DNA from 2 places in the Paenibacillus sp. IHB B 3084 genome. Region 2 is predicted to be linked to the other one. Evidence: riboswitches for the same ligand, from Rfam matches in the RefSeq annotation. Region 2 holds a riboswitch; the other holds the start of a gene.
The links. A riboswitch is a leader RNA that binds a small molecule or an ion and turns the genes downstream of it on or off. The one in region 2 is predicted to bind FMN.
Positions count from the first base shown of each region.

Region 1: linked by a shared signal. The riboswitch ahead of ribE (riboflavin synthase) and the one ahead of ASL14_RS05420 (DMT family transporter) in region 2 are both predicted to bind FMN.

Region 1 is NZ_CP013203.1:5,036,461-5,048,015, forward strand. It holds gene ASL14_RS23590 (spore germination protein) at 1-1,347, shown strand, start outside; gene lysA (diaminopimelate decarboxylase) at 1,458-2,825, shown strand; gene ASL14_RS23600 (peptidylprolyl isomerase) at 2,987-3,421, shown strand; gene ASL14_RS23605 (2-oxoacid:acceptor oxidoreductase family protein) at 3,670-4,683, shown strand; gene ASL14_RS23610 (thiamine pyrophosphate-dependent enzyme) at 4,683-6,971, shown strand; gene ASL14_RS23615 (IDEAL domain-containing protein) at 7,192-7,659, shown strand; FMN riboswitch at 7,727-7,900, shown strand; gene ribE (riboflavin synthase) at 8,230-8,895, shown strand; gene ribB (3,4-dihydroxy-2-butanone-4-phosphate synthase) at 8,924-9,616, shown strand; gene ribH (6,7-dimethyl-8-ribityllumazine synthase) at 9,645-10,109, shown strand; gene ASL14_RS23635 (segregation and condensation protein A) at 10,283-11,077, shown strand; gene scpB (SMC-Scp complex subunit ScpB) at 11,046-11,555, shown strand, end outside.
Region 2 is NZ_CP013203.1:1,157,052-1,168,606, forward strand. It holds gene ASL14_RS05400 (response regulator transcription factor) at 280-987, shown strand; gene ASL14_RS05405 (sensor histidine kinase) at 989-1,933, shown strand; gene ASL14_RS05410 (ABC transporter ATP-binding protein) at 2,028-2,951, shown strand; gene ASL14_RS05415 (ABC transporter permease) at 2,944-3,639, shown strand; FMN riboswitch at 3,763-3,907, shown strand; gene ASL14_RS05420 (DMT family transporter) at 4,080-5,027, shown strand; gene ASL14_RS05425 (methyl-accepting chemotaxis protein) at 5,267-7,306, shown strand; gene ASL14_RS05430 (carboxylesterase/lipase family protein) at 7,419-8,900, opposite strand; gene ASL14_RS05435 (GbsR/MarR family transcriptional regulator) at 9,111-9,674, opposite strand; gene ASL14_RS05440 (quaternary amine ABC transporter ATP-binding protein) at 10,192-11,415, shown strand; gene ASL14_RS05445 (ABC transporter permease/substrate binding protein) at 11,390-11,555, shown strand, end outside.

The sequences.
Region 1 (11,555 bases), 1.6 Mb from region 2:
GTCATGATTGAAGTGCTGAAGCGGCTCACCTATCTGACACCGGATGATCTGTCTACAGACGGACTGCAATCGTATTTTGAAAATTATATTCCGCATATTCAGGTGGAAAAGACAGACAAAATGTCGGTTGTCATCAACAAGGTGCTGACAGGCTATAGTGCCTTCTTTATGGAAGGTGAGCGCTTTTCGATCATTTTGGACACCCGTAATTACCCGGTACGTAATCCCGAGGAACCGTCACTGGAGCGCGTCGTACGTGGTGCCCGTGACGGCTTTACAGAGACGATGCTGACAAATGTGGGATTGGTTCGTCGCCGCTTGCGGGACCCCGGGCTTAAATTTGAGGCGATGCAGGTTGGCCGCCGCACCCGGACAGACGTATGCTTGGGCTATATTGATGATATCGTGGATAAAGTGATGGTGGACACGGTACGCGATAAAATTAAAAACGTCAATCTGGACGGCATCCCGCTGGCGGATAAGCAATTAGAGGAGACGATTATTAATAAAGGCTGGAATCCATATCCATTAGTGCGGTATTCGGAGCGACCAGATGTTGTGGCTTCGCATATTATGGAAGGCCGACTCGTTATTTTCGTCGATACCTCACCCAGCGTGATGATCTTGCCCACCACCTTTTTTGACCTGTGTCAGCATGCGGAAGAGAATCGGCAAACGGCTTTTATGGGGAGCTATTTGCGCTGGGTTCGCTTTATAGGGATTTTTGCCTCGATGTTTTTGCTTCCGATGTGGCTGCTTATGGTCATCAATCCCGAGCTAAAACCGGCGTTTCTTGATTTTATCGGTCCTCAAAAGGAAGCTCATCTGCCGCTGATCGCCCAGTTTATCATTGTGGAGTTGGGGGTCGATCTCATGCGCATGGCGGCTGTCCATACACCGACACCGCTGGCTTCGGCGATGGGCTTGATCGCCGCCATTTTGGTCGGGGATATTGCGGTCAAAACGGGACTTTTCGTCAACGAAGTTGTGCTGTATATGGCTGTGGCTGCTATCGGGATGTTCGCAACGCCGAGCTATGAATTGGGATTGGCGAATCGGCTAATCCGGCTGGTTTTGCTGATCGCTGTGGCTATTTTCCACGTTCCGGGTTTTATCGTAGGCACGACACTGATCATTTTGATGCTGACGCTGCACCGATCATATAATTCTTCCTATCTGTGGCCGTTCATTCCTTTTAATGCCAAGGCGATGGCTTCCATCTTGTTCCGTGTGCCTGTACTGAGTTCGACTAACCGTCCGTCATCTAACAAAACGCGGGACAATACACGCATGCCGGGTACGGATGCAAACACGGATTCGAACTCTGGCAACGGGCAGGAACATTAATATAAATGATCTGTATAAAAATCCATTCTTCTTAATGCTTTTTTTGCTATACTGGTGTTAACATTCGATGGAATATGACTTGCTTGTTCCAGAAAGAGAGGCGCCAGAACATGTATTTGCATGGAAGCAGTAAAATTAACAGCACTGGACATTTGGAGATTGGCGGATGCGACACGACCCTTCTGAAGGAGCGCTTTGGAACACCGCTATATATTGTAGATGAACAGTTAGTACGCCAGCGTTGCCGGGAGTTTATAGAAGCTTTTCATGAAACCGGGTTGAAGTTTCAAGTCGCTTATGCAAGCAAAGCATTTTGCGTAATGGCGATGTGTGCTTTGGCTGCAGAAGAAGGGATGTCGCTCGACGTCGTTTCCAGTGGAGAGCTGTTCACCGCGCTGCAAGCTGGATTTCCGGCAGAGCGAATCCATTTTCACGGCAACAACAAAACACCGGAAGAAATTGAAATGGCGTTAGATGCGCAAATTGGTTGCTTCGTGGTCGACAGCGAGATGGAGCTGCATTTGCTTCAGGCCCTTGCCTCCGAGCGGAAACAGCAGGTAAATATTTTATTGCGGGTTACACCGGGGGTTGAAGCACATACGCACGAATATATGGCCACAGGCCAAGAGGATTCAAAGTTCGGTTTTGACATTGCGAACGGTACAGCAAGCCATGCGGTGGAGCAGGCTATCAGGCTAGATCATCTGAACCTGCTGGGGGTACATTCCCATATCGGATCGCAAATTTTTGAAGTGAACGGCTTCCAAATGGCTGCCGAACGGGTTGCCGCTTTTTCCAGAGAAATCAAGGAACAGCTTCAGTTTTCTTTCAAGGTTATTAATCTGGGTGGGGGATTTGGCATTCGTTACACAGAAGAGGACACACCACTGAAAATTTCCACCTATGTACAGGCTATCGGCGAAGCGGTAAAAACTCATTTTTCCGGGCTGTATGACGAGCTTCCTGAAATCTGGATTGAACCGGGACGGAGCATTGTAGGCGACTCCGGCACCACCTTGTATACCGTGGGCAGCCTCAAGGATATCCCACAGGTGCGCAAGTATGTCTCGGTTGACGGCGGAATGACGGATAATCCGCGTCCAGCGCTATATCAGGCGAAGTATGAAGCCATGCTGGCTAACCGGGCGCACGATGCGAACGAGGAGACGGTATCCATTGCGGGCAAATGCTGTGAAAGCGGCGATATGCTCATTTGGGATGTGGAGCTGCCGCGTCCGACCAGCGGGGATTTGCTCGCTGTTGCTTCAACCGGAGCCTACAATTATTCCATGGCGAGTAATTATAACCGGATACGTCGACCAGCGGTTGTATTTGTAAACAATGGTGAGGCCGAACTGGTGGTACGCCGGGAAAGCTATGAGGATATCGTTCGGAATGATGTCGTGCCACAGCGTTTGGTTCGTGACCAAGCCAGTTCATCGGTTCATCCCAACGCCAAGATTACGGTTTCTTCCTGATTTTGAATACGTGTGACGAAACAGGCCATTCATCCGGAGTGATATACCGGGGACAATGGTCTCTTTTTTTGGACAAGGCTTTGCTAAGCGCGGCAATTCATAGTAAACTGGAACTTGATGCTATTTAGCTTTCAAAACAGGTTGAAAAGGAGCTACAAACAATGAAAAAAGGTAGAATAGATCTTGAAAACGGCGGTATCGTCGAAATTGATTTTTTTCCAGAAGAAGCGCCAAACACGGTTGCTAACTTTGAAAAGCTGGCAAACAGCGGTTACTACAACGGCTTGAGCTTCCACCGCGTTATTCCAGGCTTTGTTGCCCAAGGTGGTTGTCCTAATGGAACAGGCACAGGCGGCCCTGGCTACACGATCGACTGCGAAACAGCTACGAACACAACGAAGCATGCCAAAGGCGTTCTGTCCATGGCGCATGCAGGCCGTAACACAGGCGGAAGCCAATTCTTCATCTGCTACGCTCCACAGCCGCATTTGGATGGAGTACATACTGTATTTGGTCAAGTGACCAAAGGTATGGAATTCATTGATGCTGTAAAACAAGGCGACAAAATGAAAGAGGTTAAAGTATTTGACGCGTAATATACCGTTAAATGCATGATCTTTTTCTTAACGTTACACCTAAGCCGTTCTGTCTTTGGACAGGGCGGCTTTTTGTTGTCTTTTGTTTGACAGTTTGCTGATTTTCGCATTCACGCAGGTCTTAAAGTGAAGAAGATCACATTCGAAAAGTAAGTGTTGTGATAGCCTTTTCATAAGAATGCATTTTCCATTTTTTTATATGAGTATTCAAGCTTAGTAAGGGTTGCAAAAGAAGGGGGTTTATCACATTGTCTATTTTAACGAGCACAAATCGACTCGGATTTTTTGAAATCCGGCTGGAGTCCATTGGTGGACTCGGCGCTAATCTGGCTGGTAAAATGCTGGCTGAAACCGGGGTGCTTGGTCTGGGGCTGAATGCTTCAAATTTTTCGTCATATGGTTCGGAAAAGAAGGGAACCCCGGTCAAAAGCTTTGTCCGTTTTTGTGATCCCGGGGTGGATATCCGCGATCACAGTCCGATTGAGCAACCGCATGTGGTAGGCATTTTCCATGAAACGTTATACAAAACGGTAAATGTCATCAGCGGACTGCCAGCGGATGGGATTGTAGTGGTTAATTCTACACGTCCAGCAGAAGAAATACGGGCTGATTTGGGACTGGTATCCGGTACATTAGCGGTGGTGGATGCGATGGGCATCGCCCTGGAGGAGCGGACCAAGCTGAATACGTCCATGCTGGGTGCGCTGTTCCGCGTCTGTGATTTTTTAGATCCGGAGGCGATGAGATCGGTTATTCGCAGTACTTTTGAAAAGAAAAATCCACAGTTGGTGGAGCCTAATTTGCGTACGTTTAACCGTGGTTTTGAAGAAATGGAACTGCACGTATATCCGGTTACTGATGACGCGCAGGATCGGGTTTTTGAACGTCCGCAGCCTTTACTGGGGTACGAAACGCAGCCATTGGGGGGCGTTATTGCGACTCAGGGGAACAGCATGACGAGAGATGTTAGTGGTTCACGTCAGGGGTATGTGCCTGAATATGAAGCTGATAAATGTACCCATTGTGCCAAGTGTGATTCGATTTGCCCGGATTACTGTTTTGTATGGGAAGAGCAAGCAGACAAACGCGGAAGAATGATTCCATTTTTGCAAGGGATTGATTACCAGTATTGCAAAGGATGTCTGAAATGTGTAGATATTTGCCCATCGGGGGCATTAAGCTCGCGTCGCGAGCAATGGGGATGGGCGGAACAGAATCGAGTTGCCCACCAATTTCCGGTATATGAAGGAGGGCGTGCGTAATGGCAAAACTGGAGGAAGAACTCAAACAGACAGGCGCCGCGCAAGTGACAACGTTCGAATCCGGTAATGAAATGGCAGCTACGGCGGCTGCGCAGATCAATTATCATATGATGGGATATTTCCCGATTACTCCATCTACCGAGGTAGCGCAGTATCTGGATCAGATGAGAACGAGAGGGCAGCATAATATTAAGCTGGTTGCAGCAGACGGAGAACACGGATCGGCAGGGATTTGTTATGGAGCAGCCGCAGCGGGAGCGAGGGTTGTGAACGCCACTAGTTCGCAAGGTTTCCTGTACATGCTGGAGCAGTTACCTGTTCAGTCAGGTACTCGTTTTCCAATGGTTATGAATCTGGTGACACGTGCTGTCAGTGGTCCCCTGGATATTCGCGGGGATCATTCGGACCTGTACTATGGTTTGAATACAGGCTGGGTCATTTTGACGGCAAGTACACCACAGGCTGTGTATGATATGAACATCATGGCACTAAAAATCGCAGAGCATAGCGATGTTCGGCTGCCTGTAATGGTTGCATATGACGGTTTTTATACGTCCCATCAAAAACGTAAAGTGCAATATTTTGCCGATGCTGAGACCGTGCGCGGTTTTGTAGGTCCTAACCCGAACTTAAATTATCCGAATATTACGGATTTTGATCATCCTGTTACCGTGGGCGCGCATATGAACGGCGATGACCTGACGAATAATCATGTTCAGCTGTCCGAAGCACTGAAGCTGTCAGAAGGAGTATATGAGCAGGTAGCAGCAGAATATGCCGCTTTATCCGGTCGGGAATACCCGATTTTGGATCTGTATCATATGGAGGATGCTGAGGTCGCGGTATTCCTGTTGAATTCGGCGGCTGAATCGGCCAAGGATGTGGTGGATCAACTCCGCGCGCGCGGGATTAAAGCTGGTGTGATACGTCCGAATATCATCCGACCGTTTCCTGCCGAGCAGCTTCGCGAGGCATTGCGCCATGTCAAGGCGCTGCTGGTGGGTGAACGTGCGGATTCGTACGGCGCCGATGGCGGTAATTTGACGCACGAAATCAAGGCGGCCTTACAGGAGGACCCGCTGAATCGGACACTCGTGTTGAGCCGTATCTTTGGCTTGGGGGGCAAGGATTTTTATGCGGAAGATGCAGAGGCGTTCTTCCAGCTTGCGATTGAGGCGGCAGAGGCCGGACGAGCGGAGAAGCCCTTTGATTATTACGGAATTAATCTGGGTTCACCGGACAAGGTGATGCCGCAAGTTATGCAGCCGCCACGGGGCGATGCGTACCGTACGGGTCTCATTCAGGTTACGCCGGATGAGGTGACCGGGAAGCTCAAGGTCAAGGTACCGCCGCTGCGTTCGCTGACGACCAAACCACGCCGTCTTACGCCGGGTCATGGGGCGTGTCCAGGCTGTGGAGCGCTGTCTGCGCTGGAGCTGTTTTTCAAAGGCATCGAGGGAGATATCGTCGTGCTGTTCCAGACCGGTTGTGTATACGTGGTCACGACAGGTTATCCGTATACATCACACAAACAGCCGATGATTCATAATCTTTTTCAAAATGGGGCTGCTACGCTCTCTGGAGCGCTGGAGGCTTACATGGAGATGAAGCGCCGCAATGAAATTAAGATGGCGGATGATCCGACCTTTATCATGATCAGCGGTGACGGTGGGATGGATATTGGTATGGGTTCTGCGATTGGTGCGGCTCTGCGTAATCATAAGCTGATCATGCTGGAATATGATAACGAGGGGTATATGAATACAGGTTCACAGCAATCGTACTCCACTCCGCTCGGTCACATGACCAGTACGTCGGGTGTAGGCAAAATGCAAAAAGGCAAGCAGGGGCATCACAAGGATACGGTGCAAATTATGGCTGCCTGCAATATTCCATATGCCTTCACGGCAGCCGAAAGCCATCCGCAGGATATGCTGCGTAAAGCGGCCAAAGCACAATGGTATGCAAATAACGTGGGGACCGCCTATGGTAAAATCCTGTGCGCCTGCCCGCTGAACTGGAAATCCGAGGATAGACTGGGTACCAGCATTGTGGGAGCTGCTGTGGAGTCTTGCTTCTTCCCGCTGTACGAGATTGAGCAAGGCAGTACGACGATTACGTACAATCCGGAGGACAAGGGAAAACGGATTCCAGCCGCAGAATGGCTCAAATTAATGGGCAAAACAAAACATCTTCTTAAGGAAGAAGCCACGCTGGCTACCTTTGAGCAGGAGATTGAACGCCGATGGAATATTCTGAAAAAGAAACATGAAATTTCGGAGCTATAATCCAGTTTTTTGCATAATACACTTTGAACATTGTTATAAGATGTTGCGGTACCGGTTCGATCAAGATTCTTTGCGCTTGTTGCGCGAAGAATCTTTTTTGTCGTTTATGGGATGAAGCATAAAAAATCAGGTAATGATTTCCGATATAGGAGTGGAGGCCTACGTGAAACATGTTGAATTAGTGCTTTCTCTGAATTTTAAGATGCAATGAGGTGCAGGTATGATTAAGCTGAATACAGTTGAGATAATCGAAATTATAAAGAAGCAAATACCCAAGGTCATGAATATCACGCCAGTGGAATTGAAATTTACGGATGACTTTGGACGGACTTCGCTGGCAGCGACAGATCACAAATTTACGCTGACGAACCAGCACTATTCAGCCAAGGTGATGGATTGTGTGCTGGAAACGCAGGTGCGTCCCATTTTAATGTGCGAGATTATTTATTTTCTGAAATGCGAGTTTATCGACGGGCATGTTGATGTACGGCTGGATTACGATATATGCACGGAGGGTGGCCGCGGACCAACCGCTTCAGCGGTCATTACGTTCGATCATGCTACGCAGCTCGGGATCGAAGAACTGGCCGATCTGATTGATCTGGCGCTTCACATGAATGATAGAGCCTGGTTTGAAGAGCTTTCCAGCCAATATGTCAAAACAAAAGCAGAAGCGTCTATCAGATAACTTGCTTTTTTTAGAAGTCGGTGCTAATATACGTAACAAGTTTAATGCTAATTCAATTGAATAAAGCAAGATCCTTCGGGGCGGGGCGCAATTCCCCACCGGCGGTGATGACGTGTCTGTAAATCGCTTCTGCGATGAACAGCGCGGCTTAGTCCGTGACCCGGATGCTGAGCGATCAGCAGAAGGTGGACCTGGTGCAATTCCGGGACCGACAGTATAGTCTGGATGGGAGAAGGATACGAAGCGCATGTGCATGACATGTGCCGATTTTTAGCATACGTAATGGTACGTACGGCTTATTTCGTTGCAGGTAGCAAACGGAAGATTGCTTGTTCTACAAGCTTTCGTTTTCGCACGCGCTCTGAGCGTATTTAGTTGTATGGTCAGTCATGCTTTCTATTGGCAAACTTATCATTCATGTGGTCTCAGGATGTATATGGACTGCGCTTGTATACTGAAAATTCGACTCTCATCACCCCCATGACGGATATTATCCGGACTGGGGGGTTTTTGCGCTTATGCCTGATGAATTAGGGATAAACTGAACTTTAGATGGGAAGGAGTGAAGGCATGTTTACCGGATTGGTCGAGGAAGTGGGACGCATTCAGCAGATTTCCAGAAGTGGAGAAGCGATGGTGCTGGGCATTGCGGGTTCTGTGGTATTGGGCGATTTGAAAATAGGAGACAGTGTTTCCGTGAATGGTGTTTGTCTGACCGCAACACAGGTGGGTACTAAGGATTTTAAGGTTGATGTGATGCCTGAAACCTACCGCAGCAGCAATCTGAAAGAGTTGAAATCCGGTAGCCGGGTCAATCTGGAACGGGCTATGGCGGCGAATGGCAGGTTCGGAGGGCATATCGTGCAAGGACATGTGGATGGAACGGGCACGATTCGTCGGGTGACATCAGACCAGAATGCGGTTGTGTACGAAGTTGCACCTACAGATCAGGCAATATTCAAATATATTCTTCTCAAAGGCTCGATTACACTCGACGGCATCAGCTTGACGGTTGCCCAGCGCACAGGAGATACCTTTGCCGTATCTATCATCCCCCATACCTTATCTGAGACGGCCTTGCAGGCCAAACGTGAGGGAGACACCGTCAATATTGAATGCGACATTTTAGGTAAATATGTGGAGCAGCTTTTGAATTACGGAAGATCAGCGGCGATGGAGGAAACGGAGAAAGCTCCTATGAGTCTGGATTATTTGGCGAAACACGGCTTTGCCTGATGCCACAAGAAATAAGGAGGAAAGCGTAATGGAAAGCGGAAGAAGTGAGAGCCATTCAAATATAGTGGCTGACGTAGTGGAATATGGTGTGTTGGAGCAGGAAGTGGAAATTCGTCTGGATTCCATTGAAGAAGCGCTGGAGGATCTAAAAAACGGTAAAGTCGTGATCGTGGTGGATGATGAGCAACGGGAAAACGAAGGCGATTTTATCGCTCTGGCTGAAAAAGCGTCCCCCGAGGTCATTAATTTCATGATTACCGAAGGCCGCGGGTTGGTCTGCGTACCGATTACAGGGCAAAGAGCCGAGGCACTGGAATTGCAACCGATGGTGGAGCAAAATACAGATTTCCACGGCACAGCCTTTACGGTGTCGGTAGATCATAGAGAGACCACAACGGGGATTTCAGCAGCCGAGCGTTCTTTGACCGTGCGTGCGCTGGCCGACGAGACAGCCACAGGGGGCGATTTTCGCAAGCCTGGTCACATGTTTCCGCTGATCGCCCGCGATGGGGGTGTTTTGCAGCGTGCGGGTCATACCGAGGCGGCTGTCGATCTGGCCCGACTCTGCGGCTCCAAACCCGCCGGGGTCATTTGCGAAATTATAAAGGAAGATGGGTCCATGGCCCGAGTACCCGATTTGGCAGTGATCGCCAACCGTCATCATTTGAAGCTGATCAGTATTCAGGATTTGATTGATTATCGTCGTCGTATGTCATTGTAAATAATTTAAAAAAGAGAGGTTGATTCATATGGCACGTTTTCTGGAAGGTAATCTCGTATCGGATGGTTTGAAGTATGGTATTGTGGTAGGCCGGTTTAATGAGTTTATTACAAGTAAGCTGTTAAGCGGTGCAATCGATGCGCTTCAACGGCATGGAGCGCAGGAAGATGAGATTGATGTAGCCTGGGTGCCAGGTGCTTTTGAAATTTCACTGATTGCTCAAAAAATGGCTGCAAGCGGTAAATACGATGCCGTTATTACGCTGGGTACGGTGATCCGTGGTTCTACCTCGCATTATGATATCGTCTGCAATGAGGTAGCCAAGGGTGTGGCGGCAAGCAGTCTGAAAACAGGCGTGCCTGTTATTTTCGGTGTAGTGACGACGGAAAACATTGAGCAGGCTATTGAGCGTGCAGGTACGAAGGCTGGTAATAAAGGCTGGGATTCTGCACTGGCTGCGATTGAGATGGCGAATCTGGGCAAGCAGTTTTAATTTTGCGAATACCTGAATTGAACGACATAACTATAGCAGGAAAAAGGGATTGGATTGTTAAGCAAGGCGATGACGTATATACTACAGAAAGAGGGATTGATAAAGTCGAGCATAAGTGCTAACGGGGAAAGGTATTGTTGAATGATGATTGGAGTAAGGCAGGGGGAAGCACATTGACAGTCGTAAATTACAAGCTGGAAACATTCGAGGGTCCGCTGGACCTGCTGTTGCATCTGATTGATAAGGCCGAGATCGATATTCAGGATATCCCGATTAGTGATATTACCGATCAGTATATGGCTTTTTTGCACAGTATGCAGGAGCTGGAGCTGGACATTACGAGCGAGTTTCTGGTGATGGCGGCGACGCTCTTATCCATTAAGAGTAAATTGCTGCTTCCCAAGCCACCTGTAATGGAATATGATGATTTGGATTTTTATGAAGAAGAGGATTATGATCCACGGGATGAACTGGTTCGCAAGCTGGTGGAGTATCGTAAATATAAAGGGATTGCCCGCCATCTGAGTGAGCGTGAATGGGAACGAAGTCTGATCTATGGCAAGGAGCCGGAGGATTTGAGCGCATACCTGCCCACCGAACCCGCCAATCCGGTGCATGGGCTGCATGCAAGCGATTTGGTCGCGGCTTTTCAGCGTGCGCTGCGCAAAGCAGAACGACGTACGACGGTAACCCGTATTCACCGGGATGAGATTTCGGTCAAGGACCGTATTCGGCAGGTCATCGGGGCGTTGGAGATGGTAGGAACGGGGGGACGGCTTCTGTTCTCCAAGCTGATGCATGAGGATATGTATCGGCATGAAGTGGTAGTCACCTTTTTGGCTATCCTCGAATTGATGAAAATGAAGCAGATTTTCTGCTATCAGGAGAAGCTTTTCGATGATATTGTAATGGAGTGGAGAGGGGATTTACGGGTTAATGGATTATCTGAAGCTGAAATCAATTATTGAGGGGCTGCTGTTTCTCGCGGGAGAGGAAGGGTTGTCCGCCAAGCAGATCGCCGACATTGTAGAGCAGCAGCAAGAACTGGTTGAAAAGGGTCTGGAGGATATGAAGCAGGACATGGAGCAGGGAGGAAGAGGTCTGCAAATTGTCCGTATCGCCGGGCACTATCAGCTTGCAACCTTATCCGAACATGCACCTTATTTTGAAAAGCTCGCCTACTCTCCGGCACGTGCCTCGCTGTCGCAAGCGGCCTTGGAGACACTTGCCATTGTGGCCTACCGCCAGCCCATTACAAGAGTTGAAATCGAAGATATTCGCGGTGTCAAATCTGAGCGGGCCATACATACTCTGGTCAACAAGGAGCTTATTGAGGAAAAAGGTCGGGCTGAGGCTATCGGACGGCCGATTTTGTACGGTACGACGAAGTCATTTTTGGATTATTTTGGTCTGGGCTCTTTGGCGGATTTGCCGCAGCCTGAGCAG
Region 2 (11,555 bases):
TATTTTACTACAGCCACAAGGGTTTCGCAATTTTTTCCCAACCGTAGTCAACTTCTCACCTGTCATATAAAAAACGGCTGTAGACCTTGCTGCTCTTAGGGTTTCCCACTTTTCATTATTTTGGAGGTTGGGAAAAAACAGCCCTTTAACCCTCCTTCGAAAATTCCCCTATTCCAATTCGTTGGATATTTTTTATGGAAATTCACTCCACTGCTCTATATAATTCAGGTACAGTTCGTCACACGAGCTTAATCTAAAAATTAGGGGTGTTCCACACCTATGAACCCACACATACTACTCATTGAAGACGATACTTCCATTGCCGAAATGCTGCACAAAGCGCTCACCAAGGAAGGCTACACATTAACCACCGCCTATGACGGGGAAGAAGGGCTGCTTGCCTTTGAACGTCACACCTACGATCTGGTATTGGTGGATCTGATGATGCCGAAGGTCGATGGTATGGAGGTCATCCGTCGAATCCGTACCCACAGCGCCGTGCCGATTCTGATTATGTCAGCCAAGGACAGCGACGTGGATAAAGCGCTTGGACTGGGCTTCGGGGCAGACGATTATATCGCCAAGCCTTTTTCGATGGTAGAAATGACCGCACGGATACAGTCTGCCATCCGCAGAGCCACTACCTATGCACGCCAGCAACAGCAGGAAGAACAGCCGAAAGCACAAGTCCTGACCTACGGAAATCTGCGCATTGATTTTGATCATTTTATGGTCACCCGCAACGGAATCCAAATTCAGTTAACAGCTAAGGAATCTGATATTCTGAAGCTATTTGTCACCCATCCAAACCGTGTATTTACCAAAGCGCAATTATACGGGTTTATCTGGAAAGAAGACTATATGGGCGACGAGAACGTGATTAACGTCCATATTCGCCGCCTGCGTGAGAAAATCGAAGAAGATCCCTCACATCCTGTCCACATTAAAACGCTATGGGGCATTGGCTACAAATGGGAGAATGGCTGATATGAACATCGAAAACATTTCTGAATGGATCGTCGTCCTCATCCTGTCCGTCGTTATTGTATGGCTCTGGCGGGAACGGGTGGCCCAAAAGCGCAAAATAAAGGATATCCGAAACGCACTGGAACGAATTGTAACCGTTAATCATGCGGAAAAGCTGCTATATGTCACAGGTGATACCGAGTTGCAAAGGCTCATGACGGAAATTAACCGTTTGCTGGACTTGAATTTGAGAGTGTCTGTGGATTACAACCGAAGCCAAATCGCCATGCGCAAAATGATTTCAAACATTTCCCACGACCTTAAGACCCCGCTTACGGTGGTGCTCGGGTATGCCGAGATGCTGGATGCCGATCCGCATATTTTGCCGGAAGAACGTGCAAAGCTGTTATCCAGGATTCATCAGAAGACAAGCGAAGCGATTGAGCTGATCGGAAGCTTTTTTAGCTTGGCGAAGCTGGAGGCTAATGATACGGACATTCCGTTGACCCGGCTGGAGGTGGGAGAGCTGTGCAGACGCAGCATTTTGCAGTTTTATGATCTGCTGACAGCTCAGGGTTTTGCTGTGCATATTGATATCCCGGAGCACCCCATTCATGCCTTGGGGAACGAAGGAGCGATTGGGCGGGTGCTGAACAATCTGATCTCGAATGCGATTCGCTACGGTGCCGATGGTCGGACACTGGGACTGACTCTAACGGAACAGCAGGACACGGTGCGTATAGAGGTATGGGATCGGGGGCAAGGCATACAGGAGCCTGAGCAGGACAAGGTTTTTGAACGTATGTACACGCTTGAGGATTCCCGCAATAAGGCGATACAGGGCAGCGGGCTGGGTCTTACGATTGCCAAACGTCTGGTTGAGACGATGAACGGAGAGATTCATTTGAGCAGCATACCTTATGAGCGGACGGTCTTCTCTTTTACATTGAAAAAAATCAACTATTAATCGAACTTAATAATTTTGTAAGAAACGGGAAAGAAAAATGAACATTTCACCCTTTATGCTTGAATTATCAACAGTATACGAAGGGAGAACACCCATGACTTACATATTACGGACGCATCAACTGACCAAGGCCCTGAAGGGCAACGAAATTGTAGCGGGGGTCAGCATGAATGTGCGCCAGGGGGAAACTTATGGCTTTCTCGGTCCCAATGGGGCGGGCAAGACAACGATTATGAAAATGATTACGAACCTGCTCAAGCCGACCTCGGGTGAGATTGAATTGTTCGGTGAAAAATTAACGCCAAAGTCGTACCACCTGCTCGGACGGATGGGCTCGATTATTGAATACCCGATTTTTTATGACAGGCTGACCGCCCGGCAAAATCTCGAACTTCATTGTGAATATATGGGCTATTATAACAAGCAGGCTGTTCGGGATGCACTGGAGCTGGTGAACCTGCGAAACGCAGATGACAAGCCGGTAAAGGATTTCTCACTGGGGATGAAGCAGCGTCTCGGGATCGCCCGAGCGATTGCGACCAAGCCGGAGCTGCTGATTTTGGACGAACCCATTAATGGATTGGACCCGGTGGGGATCAAGGAAATCCGCCAATTGTTCCACATGCTGTGCAAGGAATATGGTATGACGATCCTTGTGTCCAGCCACATTTTAGTGGAAATTGAGCAAATTGCCGATACGGTGGGTGTGATTAATCACGGTCGACTGATTGAGGAAGTGTCGATGGAACAGGTGCGGGAAACCAATACGGAATACATCGAATTTACGACCAATGACTGCAAAAAAGCGGCCTACGTCCTCTCCCATCACCTGAATCTGACGAATATCCGAGTGCTAAACGATCAGAATATACGCATTTACGATACAAGTGTACCCCAGAAGCAAATTACGAAAACGCTCATTTTAAATGAGGTAGAGGTGGATTCCATCCACCAAAAAAATAGTACGCTGGAAGACTACTTCGTGCGGCTGTTACATGGAGGTGAACTCCATGCTTAAACTGATGCAACTGGAGCTGAAAAAGTTTCATTTGGCGGGATACATCCGTTCGGCGCTGATTGCCAACGCATGTATTTTAGGCCTGTTCATCATTATTGCGCTAGACAGCCAAAGTGAAGGAGTGCCCGAATTTACACGGTACGCTGAGCTTTTGGACCTCCTGGACTATATGGTCAGAGCCACATTTATTATTTTTGCCTCCGTCCTGCTGTGCCGCTTTATTGTGAGCGAATTTAAGTCCAAGTCGATTAACATCTTGTTCATGTACCCGATTGACCGCAAAAAGCTGATGGTCGCCAAACTCTTGATCGTGTTGCTGTTTACGTTCCTGTCCATTATTTTATCGGAAATCATCATTACGGCAGCTATTCATCTATTAAATCAGTTCGTCGTTATTGTACCGGATAAGCTTAGCCTCACTATACTAGGACAGCAATCAGTACGGACACTGATCAATGCGGTTGCAGCAAGCTTTATGGGGCTGGTTCCGCTGTACATGGGGATGCGAAAATACTCGATACCTACCACCATTGTGAGCTCGATCCTGATCGTAGCCCTGCTGTTTTCGAATAATAACGGCGCTACACTTAGCTCCATTGCGCTTGTGCAGATCGGGTTCGCCGCGCTGGGGATGCTCGTAGCTTATGCGGCCATCCGTCGTATCGAGTACAAAGATATTACCTCGTAATATGTAATTTTGTAAAACGCTTTCAAAAAATAAATGAAAACCTTTGTTCAATGTAACACATATTTTTCACTGGACTTCATTCTAAAACAGGTATATCCTATAGGAGAAATTAAAAAACGGAATAAGGATCTTCGGGGTAGGGTGTGATTCCCAACCGGCGGTATGGCTCATGGAGCTAAGCCCGCGACTCTGTATCTGGCAACAAGATACGGACTGATTTGGTGAGATGCCAAAGCCGACGGTAAAGTCCGGATGGAAGAAGATCGAAGCATGAACATGCCGCAAAGTGAATGAATGCTGTGTTATTGGTTTTGCAGCAACTTCATTTAACTTGCATAAAGCGGCAAGTTTATTTGATCAACCCCCGTCTTGCATGGCCTATCGCCATGGACGGGGGTTTTTGTGCCACCGGTCCTGTATTCGCAAGGAGCTAATTGAGTATGAGTCAATCATCAACTGTACTAACATCCAAAGGTTTTGATCGTAGCTCCCACATGAAAAGCGGTTTTTGGCTAGTCGCGATTGGAGCGGCCTTGTGGGGCGCGGACCCGCTGTTTCGTATTATTTTGCTCAAATCATTTACCTCTACACAAATTGTGCTGATGGAGCATGTGCTGCTCTTTATCTCCCTGGCACCAGTGCTGTGGAAGCATCGCGAGGAGCTTAAAGCGGTACGGCTTCGTCAGATTTTGGCCATCTTGTTCGTCTCGTGGGGCGGCTCGGCTCTGGCCAGCGTGATTTTCACAATGGCACTTAGCAACGGTGATCTTAACGCTGTGCTGCTGCTCCAAAAGCTTCAGCCGTTGGTCGCTATTATTCTGGCCCGCGTTATATTGAAGGAAATGCTGCCGCGTAATTTTGGAATATTAATTGTCGTGGCTCTGTTTGGGACGTATCTTCTTACCTTCGGCTGGTCGCTCCCCTTCGGACATGTTCATGATTTCATCCACGTCGGCAGTCTGCTTGCACTAGGAGCAGCGGTCCTGTGGGGCGGTTCGACAGTAATGGGAAGCTACTTGCTTCGTTCGATGAAATATGAGACGGTGACCTCCCTGCGCTTCATGGTGGCTCTCCCTCTGCTGATCGTTCTCACCTCTGTGGAGCATGCACCCTGGAATATGCCTGCTGGCACATGGGCGGGCGCAGCAGTGATTATCAATCTGTTGCTGCAGGCGCTGCTCCCCGGTCTTCTCAGCCTGTTACTGTATTACAAGGGCCTCAGTACGACCAAGGCGTCTTATGCCACGATGGCAGAACTAAGCTTCCCGATGGTCGGCGTTGTAATTAACTGGATCGCTTTCCAGCAGATCGTTACGGTAGCGCAATTGACTGGCTTTATGCTTATCTGGATTACACTCTTTATGATTTCTCGTCAGCAAAAAAACTAACAGGTACAATGTCTGTTACTTACTCCCCCAAGCCAAATCGAGAAGATGCTTTGCATCTCCGATTTGGCTTTTTATGTATAAGTATTAATATTTAACATACTACTTTAGAACTATTTTTAAATAAAAGCGTGTAAAACTAGCAACTATTCCTCGTTTCCCAAAGATTACATCTATAAAATCCTTTGGCTTTTGTCGAATAAAACAATGTAGTGATCATTAGACACAGAGGAGCAAGAACTATGACTAAAGCAAAACAAACGGTTCCATGGTGGAGCAGGTTTCTCAAACAGTTCTATTTAATGCGGACAAAATTGATTGTATCTTTTTTGGCGGTTCTATTGATTCCAAGTGTTCTTATTGGATACTTTTCGTATCAGGGGGCCAAAACCCAGCTTAGCCAGCAGATGGGCAGCTCAATTGATTTCAACCTGTTTTTATTTCGCAGCAACATTAATCAATATGTATCACCTTTAATAAAAGATTTAAATGTATTAGCTACTGAGGTTCAATCCAATACCCTGAATTCCAAGAATGAAGAAATTCAGGCTAAATTTGATGTGATCTTGAAAGCTCATCCCGAGCTGGATGGGGTACTTCTTGGTAATACAAAAGGAGAATATGTTCGTTCACCAAAGAAAGAATCAACGGATTATGATCCCCGTGAAAAAAAATGGTATTCAAATGCGATAGGGTTAAACGGGGAAACAATCATTAGTGCTCCGTCAGTCAGTGCTTCCTCGGGTAATTTAGTGGTCACGTTGTCCAGAAGCTTACCAGATGGTCAAGGAGCTATAGCAATGAACTTGAGTCTGGATAGACTAAGCGAAAGCTTGAAGGAGGTTACGATCGGCAATCGTGGCGGACTGTTTGTGGTTGATGCGAACAGTACAGTTGTGGCGGGTGCTGGAGTAGCCTTTAAGAATACGGGAAAAAAACCGGCAGACTCCATTAAAGGACTACCCGTTATTACCAAGTTAAATGAAGGGGAAATCCAATCATCATCCGCAACGAAAGAAATTCGATTTATGAACAGAGATATGCAATCATTTACACTCGTTGATCCTCTTACGGGATGGAACGTCATCGCCTTGGCAGATCAGGAGGATTATAGCGATTCGGTAGCTCCCATTTTGAGACAAAGCCTAATCGTTATCGCCATATCCACACTGGTTGCTGCTATCATTATTATCCTGATGATTCGCTCGTTCCTGATTCCACTGGGCAAGCTTCAAAATGGAACGCGCGAGGTTCGTGACGGCAACCTTACCGCACGGGTCAATCTGTCCGGCAAGGATGAATTCAGCGAGCTGGCGCAAAATTTTGACCAGATGACACATGCACTGCATACGATGGTTTCCGAGGTCAACCAAACGTCGTCCCGACTCGCGTCCTCCTCCCTGATGATCAAGGAAAGCACGGAGCAAACGACGGAATCCGTACAGCATGTAGCGGAAACGGTTATGGAATCCGCCGAAAATGCGACTACCAGCGCAGAGGCATCCGAGCAAACGGCCAATGCCGTTGAGGAAATGGCCAAGGGCGTCAGCACCATTGCGGAATCGGCGAGCTCCATCGTAGATTCAGCAGGACAGACTGAGCATGACGTAGCCAAAGGCAGCCAAATGATCGGTAGCGTACGCACACAGATGGACCGTATTTTGGAAGCTGTGACCCAAACCGCCAGCCTGATGGATGAGCTGTCACAGCTCTCTGACGATGCGAAGCAGATGAATAGCGCGATTGCTGCCATTGCCAAGCAGACCAACCTGTTGTCGCTGAACGCGTCAATCGAAGCCTCCAGAGCAGGCGAAGCCGGGCGTGGATTCGCTGTGGTAGCCGTGGAGGTTCGCAAGCTGTCGGAGCAATCCAAGGAAAGCGCGGATTCCATCAGCCAGATCATTACACAGATGCTGGATCTGATCCAGCGTTCCACGGCTACGATGAACGGTAATGTCCGTAACCAGGTGGGCGAGGGACTGCGTATTAGCCAAGATGCAGAAGGTGCCTTCACGAATATTGAGCGCTCCACATCTCATATTGTGGAACAGATTCAAAGCGTATCCGCAGCCGCTGAACAAATTTCGGCCAGTACGGAGGAAGTTTCGGCTACTGTTACCCATCTGGCAAGCCTGTCCCGCAATTCGGCGGATAGCTCACAGACGACCTCCGCAGCCGTTCAGGAGCAAATGGCGGCGATGGAAGAAATCGCTTCTTCCTCTCAGGAGCTGTCCAATATGGCGCAGGATTTGCAAGAGCTGGTTAAGCGATTCAAGATTTAGTGCCTGCAATACATCTGCACCTGTTCAACCTAAAAAAGCCTTCATCCGTATACAAAATACGGGCGAAGGCTTTTAATATGTTAGGGCATTAGACGATATCTCAATACTTGGATCAAATACTCATCTGTCCGGTCAACTGGCGGCGTCTTTCCCCTTCCGGGTCATGCTGAACTGAGATGCCTTGATGAAAAATGGTCGTAGCACGCGATTCCCTGTCGTATACCGGCCACTCCCTTTCCGACAGCACAGGCTTCCCATCACGTGCAAAAGCAACCCATGCCTGCTGCATATCTTGAGCCAGCTTCTGCATCGACGGTTGAATCTCTAATCCAAACTTACCTAGCAGTTCCAGATTATCGAAAACAAACGCAATTTCCGCGCCGTGAACCGCTTGTCCGAATACTGGATGCCCCGGCAGCGTCCAGTCAAAACGGTACATCCACACCGGGGCATGTACCGCTTGTGCAACCGCCAGAGCCAGCGCAGGCCGCCAGAAGAACAGATCGGTCAGCATCTGCGCTTGCCCCTCAATCGTAACAGGGAATGGTTCCGTCAAATCGCCAACATCTGACATGCCCGTCATTATTTCCAATGCCTGACTCGCCGTCGACTTGTTCATCAGATGGGATTCCTTACGAATAAAGTAAGCACCCTCATGCAAATTCGTTCCGATCAGAACGGATACCTGCTTGGCTGATCCTTTGGCAATCGCAGATAAAGGTACGTCAGGCAAGGTCACACCGTCCACAACGGGTTGATAGAGCATTGCCAGTCCCGGGCCGATCATTTCATGCGTCTTGGCCATGGCAAGCATGAGCGTCTCCGTCGGCAGTGTAAACAATCGTTCCGGATGCAGGGTGTCCACCCCCAACTGCTGGAGATATGCAGCCGTGACTTGCTCCGCCTGTGAAGTCGGCAGCACCTGCGATGCTCCGCTTTGTAAAATAGCACGCTGGAACAGGCCCTCTGCGGCTGGCATAGCCAATAACGCGGCAATGCTCATAGCTCCCGCTGATTCACCGAACACCGTCACCTCGTCCGGGTTACCGCCAAATGCGGCGATATGGTCCCTAACCCATTCCAAGGCAGCAATCTGATCCAGCAGCCCCGCATTAGAGGTCAGTCCGTCTCCCCGTGGAGTCAGGTGCAAAAAGCCCAACGGCCCGAGCCGATAATTGAGCGTAACGACGACAACATCGCCATTTTCTGCCATCCGTGCCCCATCATATAATGGAATAATTCCCGACCCGGTTACAAAGGCTCCGCCGTGAATCCACACCATCACGGGTCGTCCCTTTGCAGGTGCCTCCGAAGCAGGCGTCCAGACGTTCAGGTACAAGCAGTCCTCCGACTGCTCAGGCGGTTCCACCAGATTCCCGGTCATACTCTCAGCAGATGGCATAGGCTGCGGACAGATCGGCCCAAAGCGCGTTGCATCTCGTACCTCTTCCCAAGGCTTCAAAGGCTGAGGCGCGTGAAAACGCAGTTCCCCCACAGGAGGCTGTGCATATGGAATGCCCTTCCATACATGATATCCATTCACCGTTTCCCCACGAAGCTGACCCAGGCGGGTATGTATTGTAATACTTTCCATATATGAAGCCTCCTTTAACCTGTATGTTCAGTATTAAATATTCAACACAGCATTATATCAATCATTTCATATTTCTATTATACCCTTTGCGCAGGCCCAAACCAAAAATCGAACAAAGCTAATCCAAAATTAACAAAGCCACACACAAAAAAATGCCGGGAACGCTTTCTACGCTCCGGCATTTTTATGGAAACAAAAGATGATAAGCGATTAATCACGAACCTCTTCCTTCGGGATCAGCTTGTATATTTCTTCGCTTTCCATCGAATCAATCAGTCGGTCCAGCCACTTGTAATAAGCCACAGCCTGCTTCATTTTCAAACGATCCTGCTGGAGAACAGCCTTAAATTCCTCATATTCCCCATCCCGCTCCAGCAATCTGTCCAGCTCCTCAATGGCCTTGCGCAGCACCAGCAAATTCGTTTCAACCGCTTTTCTCCATTTAATAGCAAAGAAGTCTGTGAACGTTTGATGCCAGTCATATTCGACTTCATACAAATCCTTGCGTGAGCCTTTGCTCCACACCTTGTTGACCATTTTCAAATCCAGCAGTGTTCGGACACCGGTACTCATGCTCGTTTTGCTCATTTCCATTTCACGGCCCATTTCGTCCAGCGTCATCGGTTTATCCGCAAAAAAAAGCAAACCGTACAAATGCCCCGCAGACAGGGTGATCCCATACAAGTCCATATTTTTACCTATAGCTTCTATGACACGTTTGCGAATTTTTTGCAGCGAAGCCTGCTGCTCATCACCTAACTGGTACAAGCTCATGCTTGCAACCTCCTAATTTTAGAGCATTTTGCCTAAGATCGTATGAACGACTTTTACCCGTAACCGATTGGCTTTGACGCAACACATGAAATCTTTCAATTAAAAATGAAATGTTTCAAAAACAAAGCTTCTGTCTATATTACAACAGCATGGGTCGTTCAAAATCACAATTCGCAAAATTGCTAATGATAGTAAACTTTTAAAATTATGGATATACATAAATCTTTTGCTTATGATTATATTTCATTGTCTATTTTAAAAAAAGAGCTATCGGTTGTAAAGTTCCGAATGTTTGAGCATTCTATAGAACGAAGGAGCATATGGCAGGAAACTTTGTACAGTTTTTTCCGTACGTACTTTACGAACAGTTTTTTTGTTTGAAATGTAAGCAATGCTTCTGTTACAATTAATTTTGTCATTAACCATTTAGGATGTTCAAAATGTTGATTTTTATACTCATTCCTTAATGTAACACGGGGTTAATATCAAGCAAAGTATAGAAAGAAGAGGTGTATGTATGACGATTTTGGAAGTCAAAAATGTCAGCAAACTCTTTGGTCCTCACGCAGAGCAAGGTGTTCCGCTCCTGGAGCAAGGCTGGGGCAAGGAAAAGTTGGCCAAAGAAAAACAGATTACTGTTGGTGTCAACAAGGCCAACATGGAAATTAAGCAAGGTGAAATTTTCGTTATTATGGGCCTTTCGGGCAGTGGCAAGTCCACTTTAGTACGAATGCTAAATCGCTTGATTGAACCTACCTCCGGTGAAATTCTGGTACACGGCAAGGATCTCCGCAAGATGAACAAAGAACAACTCCGCGAAGTTCGCCGTAAAACCATCAGTATGGTTTTTCAAAAATTCGCCCTGTTCCCACATCGGACTGTATTGGAAAATGTAGAATACGGCCTTGAAATTCAAAAGGTAGAAAAAACGAAACGCCAGGAAAAGGCACAGCAAGCGCTGGAACTGGTCGGCCTTAAAAACTGGGGCGATAAAATGCCCGATGAACTGAGTGGCGGTATGCAGCAGCGGGTCGGTCTGGCACGGGCGCTGGCTAATGACCCTGAAGTGCTTTTGATGGATGAAGCATTCAGCGCACTGGACCCCCTCATTCGCCGTGACATGCAGGATGAGCTGCTGGAGCTTCAAGATAAAATGAAGAAAACGATTGTGTTTATTACCCATGACCTGGATGAAGCGCTGCGGATCGGTGACCGGATTGCATTGATGCGGGACGGATCGGTCGTGCAGATCGGTACACCGGAAGAAATTATGATCCAACCGGCTAACTCTTATGTAGCCCGCTTCGTCGAGGACGTGGATCTGTCCAAGGTATTGACGGCTGCTCATGTTATGCTTCGTCCAGAAACGATCACAATGGATCGCGGTCCGCGTGTTGCTCTGGAATTGATGCGCGAACGCGGGATTTCCAATCTGTTCGTCATTGATCGTACCAAGAAGCTGTTGGGCGTTATCAATGCAGAAGATGCTGTCCATGCGCTGCGCAATAATTTGAAGATTGAAGATATTCTCATGACGGACGGACCGCAAGTTGCTGCGGAAACGTTCATTAATGATTTGTTCGAAATTACAAGCTCGGCCAAGGTCCCTCTGGCTGTGGTCGATGACAAACAGAAGCTGTTGGGTGTTATCGTCCGTGGAGCTTTGCTGGGCGCACTTGGCGGAGATGTAACCACCACGAAGGAGGTGAATGCCCTTGATTCCGAAACTGCCAATCGCTGAGTGGATTCAAAGCATTGTAGACTGGATGGGTATTCATCTGGCTGGATTGTTTAATGTTATCTCTTCTGTTATTGAAGCTGTTGTAGGCTTTTTCTCTGGGCTGTTCATGCTTCCGCACCCTCTCGTGTTCATCGTGATCA